One region of the Oceanobacillus sp. M65 genome, then DNA from elsewhere that is predicted to be linked to it. Evidence: a T-box and tRNA genes for the amino acid it is inferred to sense, from the RefSeq annotation. Region 1 holds a T-box; the other holds one or more tRNA genes.
What was found. The T-box of region 1 lies ahead of alaS (alanine--tRNA ligase). A T-box ahead of a tRNA ligase gene usually reads a tRNA of that ligase, here a tRNA-Ala.
Positions count from the first base shown of each region.

Region 2: it encodes a tRNA-Ala, which carries the amino acid that the T-box ahead of alaS (alanine--tRNA ligase) is inferred to sense. The anticodon was not compared.

Region 1 covers NZ_JBQQCJ010000002.1:221,326-229,463, reverse strand. Annotated here, with positions in the region: gene ACTWPF_RS08670 (O-methyltransferase) at 1-62, opposite strand, end outside; gene mltG (endolytic transglycosylase MltG) at 541-1,659, opposite strand; gene ACTWPF_RS08660 (DUF1292 domain-containing protein) at 1,976-2,263, opposite strand; gene ruvX (Holliday junction resolvase RuvX) at 2,277-2,690, opposite strand; gene ACTWPF_RS08650 (IreB family regulatory phosphoprotein) at 2,691-2,960, opposite strand; gene alaS (alanine--tRNA ligase) at 3,135-5,774, opposite strand; T-box leader at 5,828-6,040, opposite strand; gene ACTWPF_RS08640 (AI-2E family transporter) at 6,206-7,267, opposite strand; gene ACTWPF_RS08635 (hypothetical protein) at 7,316-7,504, opposite strand; gene recD2 (SF1B family DNA helicase RecD2) at 7,571-8,138, opposite strand, start outside.
Region 2 covers NZ_JBQQCJ010000005.1:151,054-159,191, forward strand. Annotated here, with positions in the region: gene ACTWPF_RS17590 (LytTR family transcriptional regulator DNA-binding domain-containing protein) at 1-127, shown strand, start outside; gene ACTWPF_RS17595 (ABC transporter ATP-binding protein) at 237-1,085, shown strand; gene ACTWPF_RS17600 (ABC transporter permease) at 1,082-1,792, shown strand; gene ACTWPF_RS17605 (prolyl oligopeptidase family serine peptidase) at 1,945-3,966, opposite strand; tRNA gene ACTWPF_RS17610 (tRNA-Ala) at 4,142-4,214, opposite strand; gene ACTWPF_RS17615 (5'-nucleotidase C-terminal domain-containing protein) at 4,448-8,138, shown strand, end outside.

The DNA.
Region 1 (8,138 bases):
CAGGCTTCCTTCGCTGGTAACAGGTCAATTAAATAGTTGTTCATTTCTTCTTTCAGATACATGCAACTACCTCTTTTCCTTAAACTCTAACTCATTACACTTAAAACTTGTTACTTTACTATAAAGACTTATATTGTCTCGTTGTGTTAGAAAAACTCGTATTCGCTCATCTTTTTAGCGAATGTTTCCGTTTTTCTTATACTTGGGACTTCAAAATTTTAACTACGTCGTTATTTCTCCCTAGCTAAAATTTTATACTTTCCAAATGTGTAAAAAAGGGAAATGTGAACGACTCATTCACACTCCCTATTAGTGCGTGTTCAAAAAGGAGGATATAAAGGACCGAGAAGTTCGAGGCGGCGTAGCTTTGAGTACCGAAACGTATGCAATTAATACGTGAGGAACAAAAAAGCAAGCCAACGAGCTTCCACAGGATGTGGTGACTTCGACGTTCGACACAGGACGTGTCGGAATTTAGTCGAAGGTCATCAGTACCGATGTGTCATTTTTACCGGACTTTTTGAACAACCTCTTATAGATTTAATTAATATGTTCATCCTTATATTGCAAATGCTCTTCATAGGTCTCGGCGTAATAGATATCGCCTTCCCCATCATGTAAAAAATAAAGAAAATCTGAATCCTCAGGATGTAATGCAGCATCCAGTGAGCTCTCTGCAAAATTGCCAATTGGCCCTACAGGAAGTGCGTCTACATAGTACGTATTATAAGGCGATTCGATTTCTAGGTCTTTATTCAGTACTTTATCTTTATGTTCTCCCAGAGCGTATAGAACAGTTGGGTCTGTCTGAAGCTTCATTCCCTCTTCCATCCGGTTTATGAATACACCAGAGATTTTCTTGCGTTGTTCCTCATTTCCAGATTCCTTTTCAACCAATGACGCATAGGTTAACACCTCATGGAGGCTAAAATCGGATTCATTAATCGCCTCTCGGTATTCTGCAATAACGGAGTCTGTTTTATTCAACATTTCTTCGACCACCGCTTCTACAGATGGCGAATCGACATAGAAATTATACGTTGCGGCAAACAAATATCCTTCTAGAGGTGTCTTTATCTCTGGGTCAAGGATGTCTTCTGTTAGTATCGAAGGATATGCTTCAATAAGTTGCTCAATGTATGCCTGATCATTTACAGCGTTTAAAAAGTCTTCTTTTGTAAACGATAGTTCCTTGGCATATATTTCAGCAATTTCCTCAATTGTTTTACCCTCAGGAACAGTAACAGTATGTACCGGCTCCGCAATTACTCGGCCTTCTTTGAGTGATTCAATTATTTCATCAATTGACATAGACGGTGTGAATGTATACTCCCCAGCTTGAAAGTCTGATTCGTTTTTAAACTTTATGTAAAAACGAAATATCCGCTCATCTTTAATAATCCCATTATCTTCAAGAATTGCAGCAATAGTAGAGGTTGAAGAACCAATTGGTATATCAACGGTAACCTCTTCATCACTAGAAGGATCCACAGGTTCTAATGCAGATTTTACATACAAATAGCCGGATATACTACCAATTATAAGTATAAGAAGCAATGAAATGATAATGATTGCTACAATCTTTCTCACCGTTTTAGCTTCTTCACTTCGAGCAATGAGATTGTCCTTAAAATTGCCATTCTTTTTCTTCTTGGACATTAAGTATCCCCCTCTCATCCGCTATATTATACTAAAATAAACGATTATATGCCATTATAATCCTACAATTCGACAGGTACGGGTTACATTTCTTATTGCTATTGCCTAGAGAATTAACATAATCATACAAAATATATTACTTCCCATTCCATTTTCATTAGTAGATATAGACACATTTGAGGGAATTATTGTAGAAATTGCTTACAGCGAAATGAATCATTGTATGTCTCTATTGAGCTGAGGGAGACGAGAAAAAATAATAGTGCTCAAAAAAAGCTGGTGCCCTTTATTAGGACACCAGCAGGTTGTGCATTTTTTAGGATTCGTTCTCTTCATCTGCAAGTGTGTGTAGCATTTCTTCAACCATTTCCCATTCTTCATCTGATTCGATTGGGAATAAAGATAAGTCATCATCATCTTTTGACTTCTCTTCATAACGGAAAGCATATACTTCAACTTCCTCGTCTTCTGACTGTTCCACTGGTGTAACAGCGATGTACGAATGACTTGTTTTGTCTACATCAAAAGTAAATAAAACCTCAAATAAATGTTCTTCCCCGTTTTCATCCGGTATTATGATACGCTCTTTTTCTTCTAGTGCCATTTATATCACTCCTTTATTTTTGATTTAGAAAGCCTTGCAATATCATCACGGCAGCCATCTTATCGATAACTTTCTTCCTTTTCTTCCTACTCATGTCTGCTTCCAAAAGAACACGTTCAGCAGCTACAGTCGTTAGACGTTCATCCCATAATACGGTATCAATGTGATGGGTTTTTTCGATATGTTCTGCATAACGCTGAGATGCTTCGCCACGTTCTCCAATAGAACCATTCATATTTTTAGGAAGGCCAATGACGGCTTTTCCAATCTCGTTCTCTGCAATAATTTCTGCAAGTTTTGAGTCTGCAGAAGTAATACTCTCTTCGTTCCATTCGATTGTAGTTAGCCCTTGAGCAGTCCAACCAAACGCGTCACTTACAGCAACACCGATTGTTTTGGAGCCTACATCTAGTCCTAGTATTTTCATTTAGTTATCCCTTTGCTGTTGTTCTAAATAAAATTTGACCAGCTCTTCTATGACTTCATCCCGCTCAATTTTACGGATCAAATTCCTTGCATCATTGTAGCGCGGGATATATGCAGGATCACCTGATAGTAAATAACCCACAATCTGATTGATCGGATTATATCCTTTTTCACGTAGCGCTTCATGCACGGTAAAAAGGATTTCCTTTATATCCTGATCAAAAGGTTCCTCCGAAAAATTAAATTTCATCGTTTTATCAATTGAGCTCATCATGACACCTCGATCTTAGAATAACACTTTGTTCCTGCTTTGATTAATAGATTTGTTCTACTCAAACCAGTTTGTAACCAGATTTTCCCGAACCTGTCACCGTTAAATTCATTCTAACATGTCTGTGTGTTTCATTATACTTATTCCTATCGCTCGTTACAAGCTGAAAGGAAATTATTTCAGATTATCCGCAATATATTCGCTCGTTACAGATAGAGCATCACCGATTTTGCTAGTGTCTTTTCCACCAGCTTGTGCCATATCTGGGCGGCCACCGCCACCACCGCCACAAATTCCAGCTGCTAACTTGATAAGTTGCCCAGCCTGTAAGCCTCGTTCAATTAAATCTTTGGAAACACCTGAAGCTAGCTGTACTTTTCCATTATTTTCTGCTGCTAATAAAATGACACCAGATCCTAGTTTTTGTTTTAATTCATCAACCATGTTCCGTAACTGGTTCATATCTTTTACATTTACTTTTTGAGCAAGAAACGGAACATCTTGGCTTTTTTCTACTTTATCTAAAATGGAAGAAGCCTCTACATTGGAAAGTTTCGCGTTCAATGATTCATTTTCCTTCTGTAGTGTGCGAATTTCATGGAATAGACCATTAATACGCTCTGGAACGTTTTCATCTGTTGATTTCACTTGACTTGCAGCCTCACGTAATACATGCAGCTTACTATTCAGGAATGTGTAAGCATGCTTGCTCGTAACTGCTTCAATTCTTCTTGTTCCTGCCCCAATCCCACTTTCTGAGCTGATCTTAAACAGACCAATCTCTGACGTATTGGAAACATGACAGCCACCGCAAAGTTCAATACTATAGTCTTCCATTTGTACAACCCTGACAACGTCACCATATTTCTCACCAAACAGGGCCATTGCCCCCATTTCTTTCGCTTCGTCCTTCTGCATCGTCTCAATCTTAACCGGCATAGATTCCCATATTTTTTCATTTACAATTGTTTCGATTTGCTGTAATTCTTCATCTGTCACTGCGTTAAAATGAGAAAAGTCAAAGCGCAGTCGATCTGGACTCACAAGGGAACCAGCTTGATTAACATGATCACCTAGTACATCCTTCAATGCTTGGTGTAGCAAGTGTGTTGCAGTATGGTTTTTTACCACTGCCGCTCTAAACGGATTATCTATTTTCGCTTTGAGGCTATCCCCAGTACGAAGCTCTCCTTCGGTTACTGTTACATGGTGAACATGCTGCCCTTTTGGCGCTTTTTGAACATCCTTTACATAAGCAGTCCCTTTTTCTGAATAGAGCCAGCCTTTATCCGCTACCTGTCCACCACTTTCGGCATAAAACGGGGTGCGATCAAGTAGTAAAAAGACTTCCTCGCCCTCTTTTGCTACATCTGTTCTTTCATTTTCATTAATAATGGCAGCAAGTTTTGTTTCTTTTTCCAGCTCGTTATAGCCGACAAATTCACTTTCTACCTCTATATCTCCTAAAAGACTATCTTGAACCTGCATAGAATCTACTTTCTGACGAGCATTCCTTGCACGTTCACGCTGTTTCTTCATCTCTTTTTCAAAGCCTTCAAGGTCGATCGTAAATCCTTGTTCTTCCACGTACTCTTCCGTTAATTCTTTAGGAAAACCGTACGTGTCATAAAGACGGAAGACTTCCACCCCTGGAAAGACATTGCTACCCTTTGTTTTTTCTTTTTTAATGATCGTGCTCAAAATCTCTAAGCCATCATTTAAGGTTTCGTGGAAACGTGTTTCCTCAACTTTAATGATATTCTCAATCAGTTCACGTTGTTTTAACACTTCTGGATAAAAATCCTTCATGATGTTGCCTACTGTTTCGACAAGTCCGAACATAAATGGTTTTTCTATGCCGATCTCTTTAGCAAATCGTACGGCACGACGTAATAGTCTTCTAAGAACATAGCCTCTCCCTTCATTTGAAGGAACTGCTCCATCGCCTATTGCAAAGCTAACTGTACGGACGTGGTCGGCAATCACTTTAAATGCTGTATCGCCTGTCTTTGTCTTTCCATACTTGGTGTTCGCAAGTTCTTCTGTTTTCTGGATAATAGGCATAAACAAATCTGTTTCAAAGTTAGTAGGAACATCCTGGATAACCGAAACCATTCTTTCTAGTCCCATGCCTGTATCAATGTTTTTCTTAGGTAATGGCGTGTACGTATCATCTGGATTATGGTTAAACTGTGAGAACACTAAATTCCATATTTCTAAATAGCGATCATTTTCTCCACCAGGATACAGTTCAGGGTCTTTGGGATCGTTACCGTATTTTTCTCCTCTATCATAGAAGATCTCTGTGTTTGGACCACTTGGGCCCTCCCCAATATCCCAGAAATTTTCCTCTAAACGTATGATACGTTCTTCTGGAATTTTTATGTCATGTAACCAAATATCAAATGCTTCATCATCTTCTGGATGAACAGTAACAGAAAGCAATGCTGGATCAAATCCAATCCATTTACTGCTCGTTAAAAATTCCCATGCCCACTCAATTGCCTCTTTTTTAAAATAATCCCCTATTGAGAAATTACCCAGCATTTCAAAAAATGTATGGTGTCTTGCTGTGAAACCAACATTTTCGATATCATTGGTTCGGATAGATTTTTGGGCATTTACAAGTCGTGGATTATCGGGGATCACCCTACCATCAAAATATTTTTTCAGTGTAGCTACCCCACTATTAATCCATAGCAATGTCGGATCCTCTTGTGGAACGAGTGATGCACTTGGTTCAACACGATGTCCTTTTTCCTTAAAAAAATCGATATACATTTGCCTTACTTCTGCAGATGTTAACTGTTTCATCCATATACCTCCTATGTGTTTTATAAAAAACAAAAAAACCCCTCTCTGCACAATGCAGGGACGAGTTTTGTTCGCGGTACCACCCTAATTACAAATAAGTATAAGACTTATTCATCACTTGATCATGGTAACGGTATGAAACCGACGGGGATTAACCGCACTCTGGTTTAGCATTCCATGCGTCTCTATTCAGGTTTTCTTTCAGCCAAGGAAAACCCTCTCTTATCAATCGACCTTCATGTACTTGGAACCTTCTACGTATTGGTTTTATTGTTATTAAACTATGCACAGTTATTTATTATAGTTCAGCGATATTATAGAAAACATTCTAGCCAATGTCAAGAAAAAGCCGAGACGTCGGTTAAAGGGGTATCGACCGGATTAGATAATCTCTTGTCTCATTCCACTTAAACTGTTAAACATCAACCAAGTTAATGCTCTGTATGAAGCAAATGCTTTATGATGACCTTGGACGTTGTAAAGACAGGTACAGCAAGGATCATACCAAGTACACCAAACAGCTGTCCGCCAAGTAATAATGCAAATATAATGGCAATGGGGTGCATATTTATGCTTTTCCCAACAATATAAGGGGCAAGTAAATTACTTTCAATTAACTGCATTACAAACACCGATAGGATAACAAATATAACCATTTTCCCCGACATTGTTAACGCGATTGCTACGGCAGGAATTGCCCCAATGATAGGGCCAAAATAAGGAATGATATTTGTAATTCCCATAATGAGTGCTAAGAGAAGGGCATACTGCAAACCAAGTAATTGAAATAGAATAAAAGAGGTTATGCTCACAAATAGACAAACAATTAACTGACCTCGAATATAATTACCAATTGTTTCATCTACCGCTCTTACCATTTTACCTGTCCTGGGCTTATACTTTTCCGGAATATATCTTTTAATATAGGATTTAATTTTGGTATCATCCTTGAGAAAATAGAATACAAGAACCGGAATAACCGTTATGACGACAATCATATCAAATATCTTTGTTGTACTTTCTATTATATTTGAAAGCAAACCATTCACAAAACCTTCGAGTCGAATAATAAGCTCGTCAATTTTATCATGGACCGTTTCAGGTAAGAAGGAAGTATATTCATACATTTGATAGATAAGTTTTTCGTACATGCTAATAAATTGTGGAAGCTGTTCATTTAGATCCCTAATTTGGATTAACATAACTGGAAAAATGCGATAGACTAAGTAACCTACACCTCCGAAGAATAATAAGTAAATGAGTAAAATTGCCAAGCCTCTTGGAATACCTAAACTGTGAATTCGATTTATAACCGGATAAAGCAAGTACGCAATGAAACAAGCAATGATAAAAGGTGCTAATAAATGCCATAGAAAAGAAAATACAGCTCCGTAAAATGGGAACAGCTTTATCATTAAATAAACAAATAAAAAAAGAAAAATACCAAAGATTAACCAGTAGAGAATAGTCAATCCCTTCCTGTCTTTGAACATAGTCCGTCCCCCTCACATACTACATACTTCATTTAATGCTTCAGGTGACTACCATTGTATTTTTCTTTCTTCTTGAGAGAAAAGATCGTCTAGTGAACTAAGCGAGCCATCTGCTTCAACCTGGTGAACTTTTAGTTCATCGTCGACGACCGCCATTTCAATAAAACAAGTCCAACAATAATATTGTTGTACGCCAATTTTACCAATATCCCTGCCATTACAATTCGGACAACGCATTAACTCAAGCCCCTTTAACATAAAACTTATTAAGCTAGGCTTTCCCAAATTGTAACAAATTATACATTACATAAAGTCATACGGCGAAATATCGTCTTCTTCGTTTTCTTCAATTACATCTAATGGTTTTTCAAGTCGTGCTTGCAGTTGTTCTTTTAAAGCTGAATAGCGTTTATTTGTATCCATTGTTTCAATGCCGCGAACGAACGCACGCTGTTCCCCACAAATAATAAGGGATTGTTTACTACGGGTAATTGCTGTATATAACAAATTCTTGCGTAGCATTCGGTTATATGCAGACACTACTGGTAAAATTACGATCGGAAATTCACTACCTTGTGATTTATGAATCGAAATACAGTAGGCATGCATAATATTTGTGTAGTCTTTCCTTTCATACACCACTTCTTTTTCATCATAGACGATGACGAGTTGTTCCACATTATCTGTGTTTTCATCTTCCGTAAAAATGGCCACAACCTCACCAATGTCACCATTATATACACCATCTTCAGGTTGGTTAACAAGCTGAATCACTTTGTCTCCTACACGAAATACTGCATCCTGTGTTCGTACCTCTCGCTTTTGCGACGTTTTTGGATTGACCAATTTCTGAAGTTCCTTGTTAATCATC
Region 2 (8,138 bases), on a different contig from region 1:
GGTACGTGAAGTGATCACATGGACGAGAAATAGCTACAGTCTCATTTTAGATGATAAAGCAAAATCCTCCATTCCGCTTTCTAAAACAAAAATGGCCCAATTAAAGGAGATGTTGGGACTGAAATAAGCTCCATTCACCCCCTTATTTGCTCTTTTCACGGTGAAAGTGCTGATTTCATGCGGTTTTCCTTCTATAGTTGACTTATAGAAAACATCACCATCTGGGAGGAAAACAAATGGAAAACATTATCGAAGTGACATCTCTTGCGAAGATATTTGGCAATCAAACAGCTTTAGAGGATGTCCATTTTTCAGTCAAAAAAGGAGAAACATTTGGTTTTCTTGGACCAAGCGGTTCAGGAAAAACCACCACAATAAAAATTTTAACAGGGCAACTTTCGCACACCTCAGGGGAGGCATCTGTTTTTGGGAAGCCAGCAGCCACCTTAAATAAGCCCCAAGATCGTAAAAGGTTTGGTGTCATTACAGATAACAGTGGACTGTACCAACGACTCTCCATTGAAGATAATTTAAAGCTTTACTGTCAGCTATATGATGTTCCGTCCACTCGCATCTCAGAAGTGCTTGAGATGGTCAGTCTGTCAGAAGAAAGAAAAAAGAATGTTGCTAAACTATCAAAAGGAATGATTCAGCGTGTGACATTAGCTAGAGCTTTGCTTCATGAGCCTGAGCTGTTATTTCTGGATGAACCAACCTCTGCGTTGGATCCGGCTAACTCTAAGCATATTCATCAAGGACTTCGCGAATTAAACCGAAAAGGGACGACCATTTTTCTGACAACCCATGACATGAGTGAGGCAGAGAGCCTTTGTGATCGCGTTGCCTTTCTTAACAAAGGTAGGATACAGCTTCTAGATGAACCAAAAGCACTGCGCAGACAATTCGCGGAAAACACCGTTTTACTAGAATTACAAGATGGAAGTAACATCACGCTTCCCGGCGGACAAGAGGGAGCAAAAGAAATTTATGAACGGTTGGCATCCGGAAAGGTCGTTTCCATTCATTCAAATGAACCAACATTAGGAGATATTTTTGTGGAAGTTACAGGGAGGGAATTAGTATGACGTTTTCAATAAAGCGAATGTATGCCATTTTTCAAAAGGATGTAAGGGACTTAACCAAAAATATGTTTATTACAACCACGATGCTTATGCCGCTATTGCTGGCACTTTTCTACGGTAGAATGGACGAAGTAACGATTGATATGCACTATTTAATTATTAACTTGAGTTTTGCGGCAGTAGGGGTTTTTGTTCAGAGTGCCATCATTGCAGAGGAAAAGGAAAAAAACACGTTGCGTGGATTAATGCTCTCACCAGCTACATTACCAGAGATTCTGGGCGGGAAAAGTCTGGTTACATTTGTTATAACAGTGTTAACAGTTATAGTTTGTGCCTATTTAACAGGGTATGAACCAGCCAATTACTTGATAGTCGGGGGAGCAATTCTAATCTCTTGCTTCTTCTATATAGCGTTAGGAACCTTAATGGGGCTCCTGACAAAATCTGTTGTGGAAGCATCTGTCGTGACATTACCTGTTATGTTTATATTTTCTTTTGGCTCTTTATTTCTTACGCTAATTGAGGAGTATCCAATTCTTACCTTTATTGAATATTTGCCAAACGTTCAACTGGTCGAACTAGCAACAGAAGTAGAAGCAGGAGCTATGTTTGCCGACTTATGGAGCAATTTTGCCATCATTCTAGCCTGGATTGTAGTAGCAAGTCTCTTAACAGTTGTCGTTTATAAGAAAAAGGAAATGGATGCTTAATGAATGTAATGCTTTAACATGCGAAGCAGTGCGGGGTGTAACCTAGTCTTTACTCTCGTGCTTGATATCACGAATTCTTATAAAAACACCGAAAAATCATCAGATTTATTTCGAAATCGTGATGATTTTTCGGTGTTTTGGTGTACATGGCTCTATTTTAGTTCTTTATCTAAAAATGCGTAGAAGTCGACCCATTCTTCAATAATTTTGGATGTTGGTTTTCCAAGTCCGTGTCCTGCTTTGGATTCTAAGCGGAGGACAATAGTAGAATCCACATGCGCTTTTTCCTTTAATGTTGCAGCAAATTTTTTCGCATGGGCTGGCACAACCCTGTCATCACTTTCCGCTGTTGCGATTAACACTGGTGGATATGTTACTCCCGCTTCTACATTATGGAGTGGGGAATAAGCATAGAGAAATGGGAAGTGTTCAGCGTTGTCAGCACTACCATACTCTGGAATCCAGTAGCGACCTATGGTGAACTTATGGTAACGTAGCATGTCAATTACAGGAACACGACAAATGACTGCACCAAACAAATCTGGGCGTTGTACCATACACGCAGCAACAAGCAGGCCACCATTTGATCCCCCCATAATCGATAACTTTTCTTTACGGGTATAATTATTGGTAATTAGCCATTCTCCTGCCGCGATGAAGTCATCGAAGACATTTTGTTTGTTCTCTAGCATTCCAGCTTTATGCCATGCTTCCCCGTACTCTGTCCCGCCACGAAGGTTGGCAACAGCATAAACGCCACCTTTTTCTAGCCAGCGGAGAACAGCTGGGTTAAATGATGGAGTCATACTAACATTAAAGCCGCCATACCCATAAAGCAAAACGGGATTTTGACCATTGAGCTCAAGATCTTTACGATAGGTGAGAAACATAGGCACTTTCGTTCCGTCTTTAGATGGGTAAAAGACTTGAACTGTTTTAAATGGGTCTGTATCTACAGTCATTTCGGACTCTGCTATCACTTCTAATTCATTACTGCCCACATTGTATGAATAAATTGTCGTTGGGTTTAAGAAGGAAGTAAGACCAAAGTATATAATGCCTTCCTCTTTGTTTCGCGTAATATCAGTGAGTGAACCTAGTATCGGTAACTCAATTTCATGCTTGTACACCCCATCTCTACTGAAAAGATGAAGTTGATGATGAGCATCCTTCTGGACTGCGACTACTAGGGTTTCGTTTAACGCTACTACATATTCTAGAACGCCTTGCTGCTCGGGAATGACTTCTTTCCAGTTCTCTTTTTGAGGGGCATTTATATCAATGGCCACGACCCTTCCCATTGGTGCCAATTGGTTCGTTTGAAAATAGAATAGGCTTCCTTCGTTTGTGATATAGCTGTACTCGGCATCTTGCTGATCTAACAATTTAATAAAAGCATCCTCAGAATTAATTGGTTTAATATAGATTCTATTCTCTGTGGCAGTACCTTCGTTTACGTATAAACCAATATATTTCTTATCATCGCTAATAAATGCAGAAAACATTAGTTCCTTATCTTCTGGCTGTTCATGTACAAGGATGTCGTCTTGTTGTTTAGTCCCTAGCTTATGGAAATATACAGTGTTGAAATTACTCTCATCCTCTGGTTCTACTGACCCCGGCTCTGGGAATCGACTGTAGTAAAATCCACTATCATCAGGAGACCAGACAATGCTTGAGAACTTCACATGCTGAATGTGGTCTTGCAGATTTTCATTGTTTGCTACATCAATAGCACGTATTTCTTGCCAGTCACTTCCATGAGTTGAAGTAGCATAGCTTATATATTGCCCTGAGTAACTGATGGCATAATTGGTCATTGCCACTGTACCATCCTCGCTCAAGCCATTCGGATCAATAACGATGGATTCCTGTCCATTTTTCTCTTTATATAAAACAGCTTGATTTTGTAACCCTTCATTACGTTGATAAAAGAGGGTTCCTTTTACTTTTTTTGGCACAGAATGCTTTGTGTAGTGAAACAACGCCTCTAGTTTTTCTTTGTCAGTATGCTGACTAGTTGCTGTGGAAAAGTAATCCGCACACTCTTTTCCAAGTTGGTTGCTCCATTCAATCGAGTCAGTTGAATCAGGATTCTCTAGCCAACGGTATGGATCACTTACCTTTGTTCCATGAAAATCTTCCACGATACTATCTTTTTTTAGCTGCTTCATCTGTAGATCCCCCTCTTGTTCTTATCTAGCTACATTCGACAAAAAAGACGGGAATCCTCCCTACCGTAATTTATCTCCGTTCACCTTTTGAAACATTACTTGTTATTTTCTACACGTGCCAAAGCATAGAAAAAAGGCCAGCAGAATTTCGGCTGACCTTTTACCTTTTCTATTATGGAGCATAGCGGGCTCGAACCGCTGACCTCTTCGCTGCCAGCGAAGCGCTCTCCCAGCTGAGCTAATGCCCCGGACAAGTAAATATTATACTTTGTCCTAACTTATTTTTCAAGTATTAAAAATAAGTCATATCACAGGGGATATGTTTTGATTGGTTACATAGAACTGTTTTTTGTTATTTATAGTTCGATAGTTCTGAATTTACATAAACTTAACTAAAATGCGATAGATTATTACAAAGTGTTATGCCATATTAGAAATGTGTCAACTTATGGCATAATACTATATTTACTGGAGGGTCCTCATGCAAAATCTGTTTAGGAAAAAGTCTTTCTCTGTTTTTCTCATTTTCACGTTAATTTTTACAAATTTTGTACCGGTTATTAACGTTGCGGCAGCAGAGACAATCACAGATGATTTACTTATTTCAGAGTACGTAGAAGGTAGTTCTAATAATAAAGCTATTGAACTCTATAACGGTACAGGCGATGATGTTAATCTAGCGAACTATCAGCTTGCATTGTATAGTAATGGCAACGAAGAGGCTAACAGTACATTAGATTTAGAAGGAACGTTAGCAAATGGCGACGTTTATGTGATAGCACATAATAGTGCTGTAGCTGAAATTAGAGAAGTAGCAGATATCACTTCCTCTGTAACAGGCTTCAACGGGAATGATGCCATAGTACTTTCAAAAAGTGAGGAACAGATTGATATAGTTGGTGAAATTGGCAACGATGAAGAGTTCGGTGCGGATATGACGCTAGTACGTAATCAATCTATTACATCACCATCTACTATATTTAATATGGAGGAATGGGAAAGATATGAACAAGACACTTTCTCTTCATTAGGAAGCCACATTGGAGGTGGAGAAAGTCCTGAAGAGCCACCAACAGATCCAGAAGACCCGCCAACAGACCCTGAAGTTCCACAAACAGTTTCCGTTGCAGATGCTAGAGGATTAAGTGATGGAACGCGGGTGGAAGTAGAAGGAGTTATTACAGTAAATTCTAATTCCGTTAGTAATGGCAACCAGTTTACTACATACATTCAAGATGAAACAGGCGGAATCAACATATTTAAATACGAACAAGGCGATTTAGAAGAATTAGAAAAAGGAACAAGAGTTAAAGTAATCGGGGAATTAGATACTTTTAACGGATTAAAGGAAGTAATACCAGATACAATTGATATCATTGCAGAAGGACAAGCAGTACCTAATGCACAGTCGCTTTCCATAAAAGAGCTTCAGGGTGATGCTGCAGAGGCTTTTGAAGGGGAACTTGTTGAAGTGAATGGTTATATCTCATCCATACCAGGTTCTCCAGCGGGTGGCGGGTACAATATTTCGTTTATAGACAAGGATTTGAATTCAACTACATTGCGCGTAATGGAGAATGCGTTAGATGTTTCGCAGATAGAAGAAGGCAAATGGTATGACGTTACTGCGATTGTGAGTCAATACAATAGCTACCAGCTTATCCCAACAGAACAAGATGATTTCGTATTAGCGGAGAACCAGCCTGAGCCTCCTTCTGCAGCTGGAGAGTATGAGGCAACAGTAGATTATGTTACGGATGGAGATACAATTCGTATTAATGAGACGGTTCTTGGTGGGGACAGAGTGCGATTTTTAAACATGGATACACCAGAAACATATGCTGCTCATAATGATGATCCAGATCGTAATGAAATTAATGAGAACCAAAAGAAACATGGGGATGCTGCAACAGCATACATGAAGACATTAATTAAGCCTGGCGATACGGTTACAATTAAAGTTGGTGAAGAAGCAACAGATGATTACGGACGTTTGCTTGCAGAGGTTATCACAGAAGATGGTACGAATGTTAATCTTAAAATGGTGGAAGAAGGTTACGCTTCTACTTACTTTATTCCACCATTTAGTGAAGAAGCATACCCAATATACCAGAATGCGGTAAAAGAAGCGAAGGATGCAGGATTAGGTATTTGGAATCCAGAGGATCCATTACTTGAGCTTCCGTTTGCCTTCCGTGCTAATGATGACGAAAAGGGTTTTCTAAGATATGTAGGGAACTCAAATACAGATAAGTACGTCGTGCCAGAAAAGTGGGCTGATGTCCCTGTTGAATACCGTGTATTCTTCTCAAGTGAAGCAGAAGCGGAGTCCTATGGCTATACGCCTGCTGGAGAAGAAGAACCGAATGAAGATAATCTACACGTGCAATTGTTAAGCATGAATGACCTTCACGGAAAAATAGACCAGCAGTACGAGCTAGACCCAGATGGGGATGGCATATTTAATATGTATGGAAGAATGGATTACACTGCAGCAGCTATGAAAGAACGTGCGCAAGAAAATCCAAATACACTGTTAGTACATGCAGGAGATATGATTGGTGGAAGCTCACCTGTTTCTGGTTTGCTACAGGATGAACCGACCGTGGAAATTATGGAAGAAATGGGATTTGATGTAGGGACGGTTGGGAACCACGAATTTGACGAAGGTACAGACGAGCTACTTCGAATGGTAAATGGTGGAGAACATCCGGAAGGGCTCGGTACTGAAGGGTATGATGGGATGAATTTCCCAAACCTTTGTGCAAACTGTGTCTATAAGGACGGTGGAGAGACAGTACTGGACCCTTACTATATTGAAGAAGTAGATGGTGAGCAAATTGGTTTCATCGGTGTAAATACACAAGCATCGGCAGATATGGTAATGCCGGCTGGAATTCAGGATATTGAATTTACGGATGAAGCAACTGCAGTAGATAACGCGGTAGCAGATCTCCAGGCAGAAGGGGTAGAAGCAATTGTCGTATTAGCACATATTCCTGCAGATCAGGATGGTGATGGTGCCTCAGGTGAAGCAGCAGATCTGGCAAGAGAAGTAGATGATGCAGTTGATGTTATCTTCGCTGCGCATAACCATCAAGTAGTAGATGGTGTTGTGGATGATAAACTAATTGTTCAAGCTTTCGAGTATGGGAAGGCATTTGCAGATGTTGAGTTGGAGATTGATCGCGACACAGGTGATATAGTCGAGAAAGAAGCAGAAGTTGTCTTTGTAAACCAGGATGACTATACTCCAGACCCAGCTGTAACGGCTATTCTAGACAAATATAGTGAGCAAATTGCACCGATCATGGGAGAAGTGATTGGCTATAATGCAACCGACCTTACAGGTGATTACACAAATGATGGAGACCATGGTTTAGGTAATTTAATCGCGGATGGGATGAATGCTGCAATGGAGAGTGACTTTGCCATGATGAATGGTGGAGGAATTCGTGATGATTTACTAGCAGGTGAAGTGACTTGGGGAGACTTATACAACATTCAGCCTTTTGGTAACACACTTATGACGTTGGAAATAAAGGGCGCTGATTTGGCTCCAATCATTCAAGCACAACTTTCGCCAGAATACGGTCCAGATTATAGCATTAGCGGTTTCCATTACACGTGGGATCAAGAAACAAATACAGTGGTTGATGTAACATACCCGGACGGTTCAGAAATTGACCCGGAGGAAACATTTACGCTTACAGTAAATAATTATATGGGTACATCATTGAGTGATAAGCACCGTCCGATTAGTGAGCTAGGAAAAAACCCGGTTATGGGGCCAACAGACCTAGATGCAACGGTTGATTTTGTTCGTAGTTTAGATAGCACGACAGAAAATCCATTTGAATATAAGGCAGAGGGCAGAATTTCTCTAGCCACAGATAATCCAGGTGAAGAAGATCCAAATGAGGATCCTCAAACACCAGGTGATGATGCGAATGATGACTCGAATGACAATCAAGAAAACGGTGATGGTACAAATACCCCAGGAAATGATTCAGGCAAGACGCCTCCTGGAAACGATAGTAGCAAGGGTGGAAGTCTTCTTCCTCAAACAGCAACAGATATTTACAACCTACTGATTGTCGGACTAGTTCTGCTAGTAATGGGTGCGGGTGCTGGTTTATTCGTTTATATTAGAAAAAGAAATGTGCTGAAAG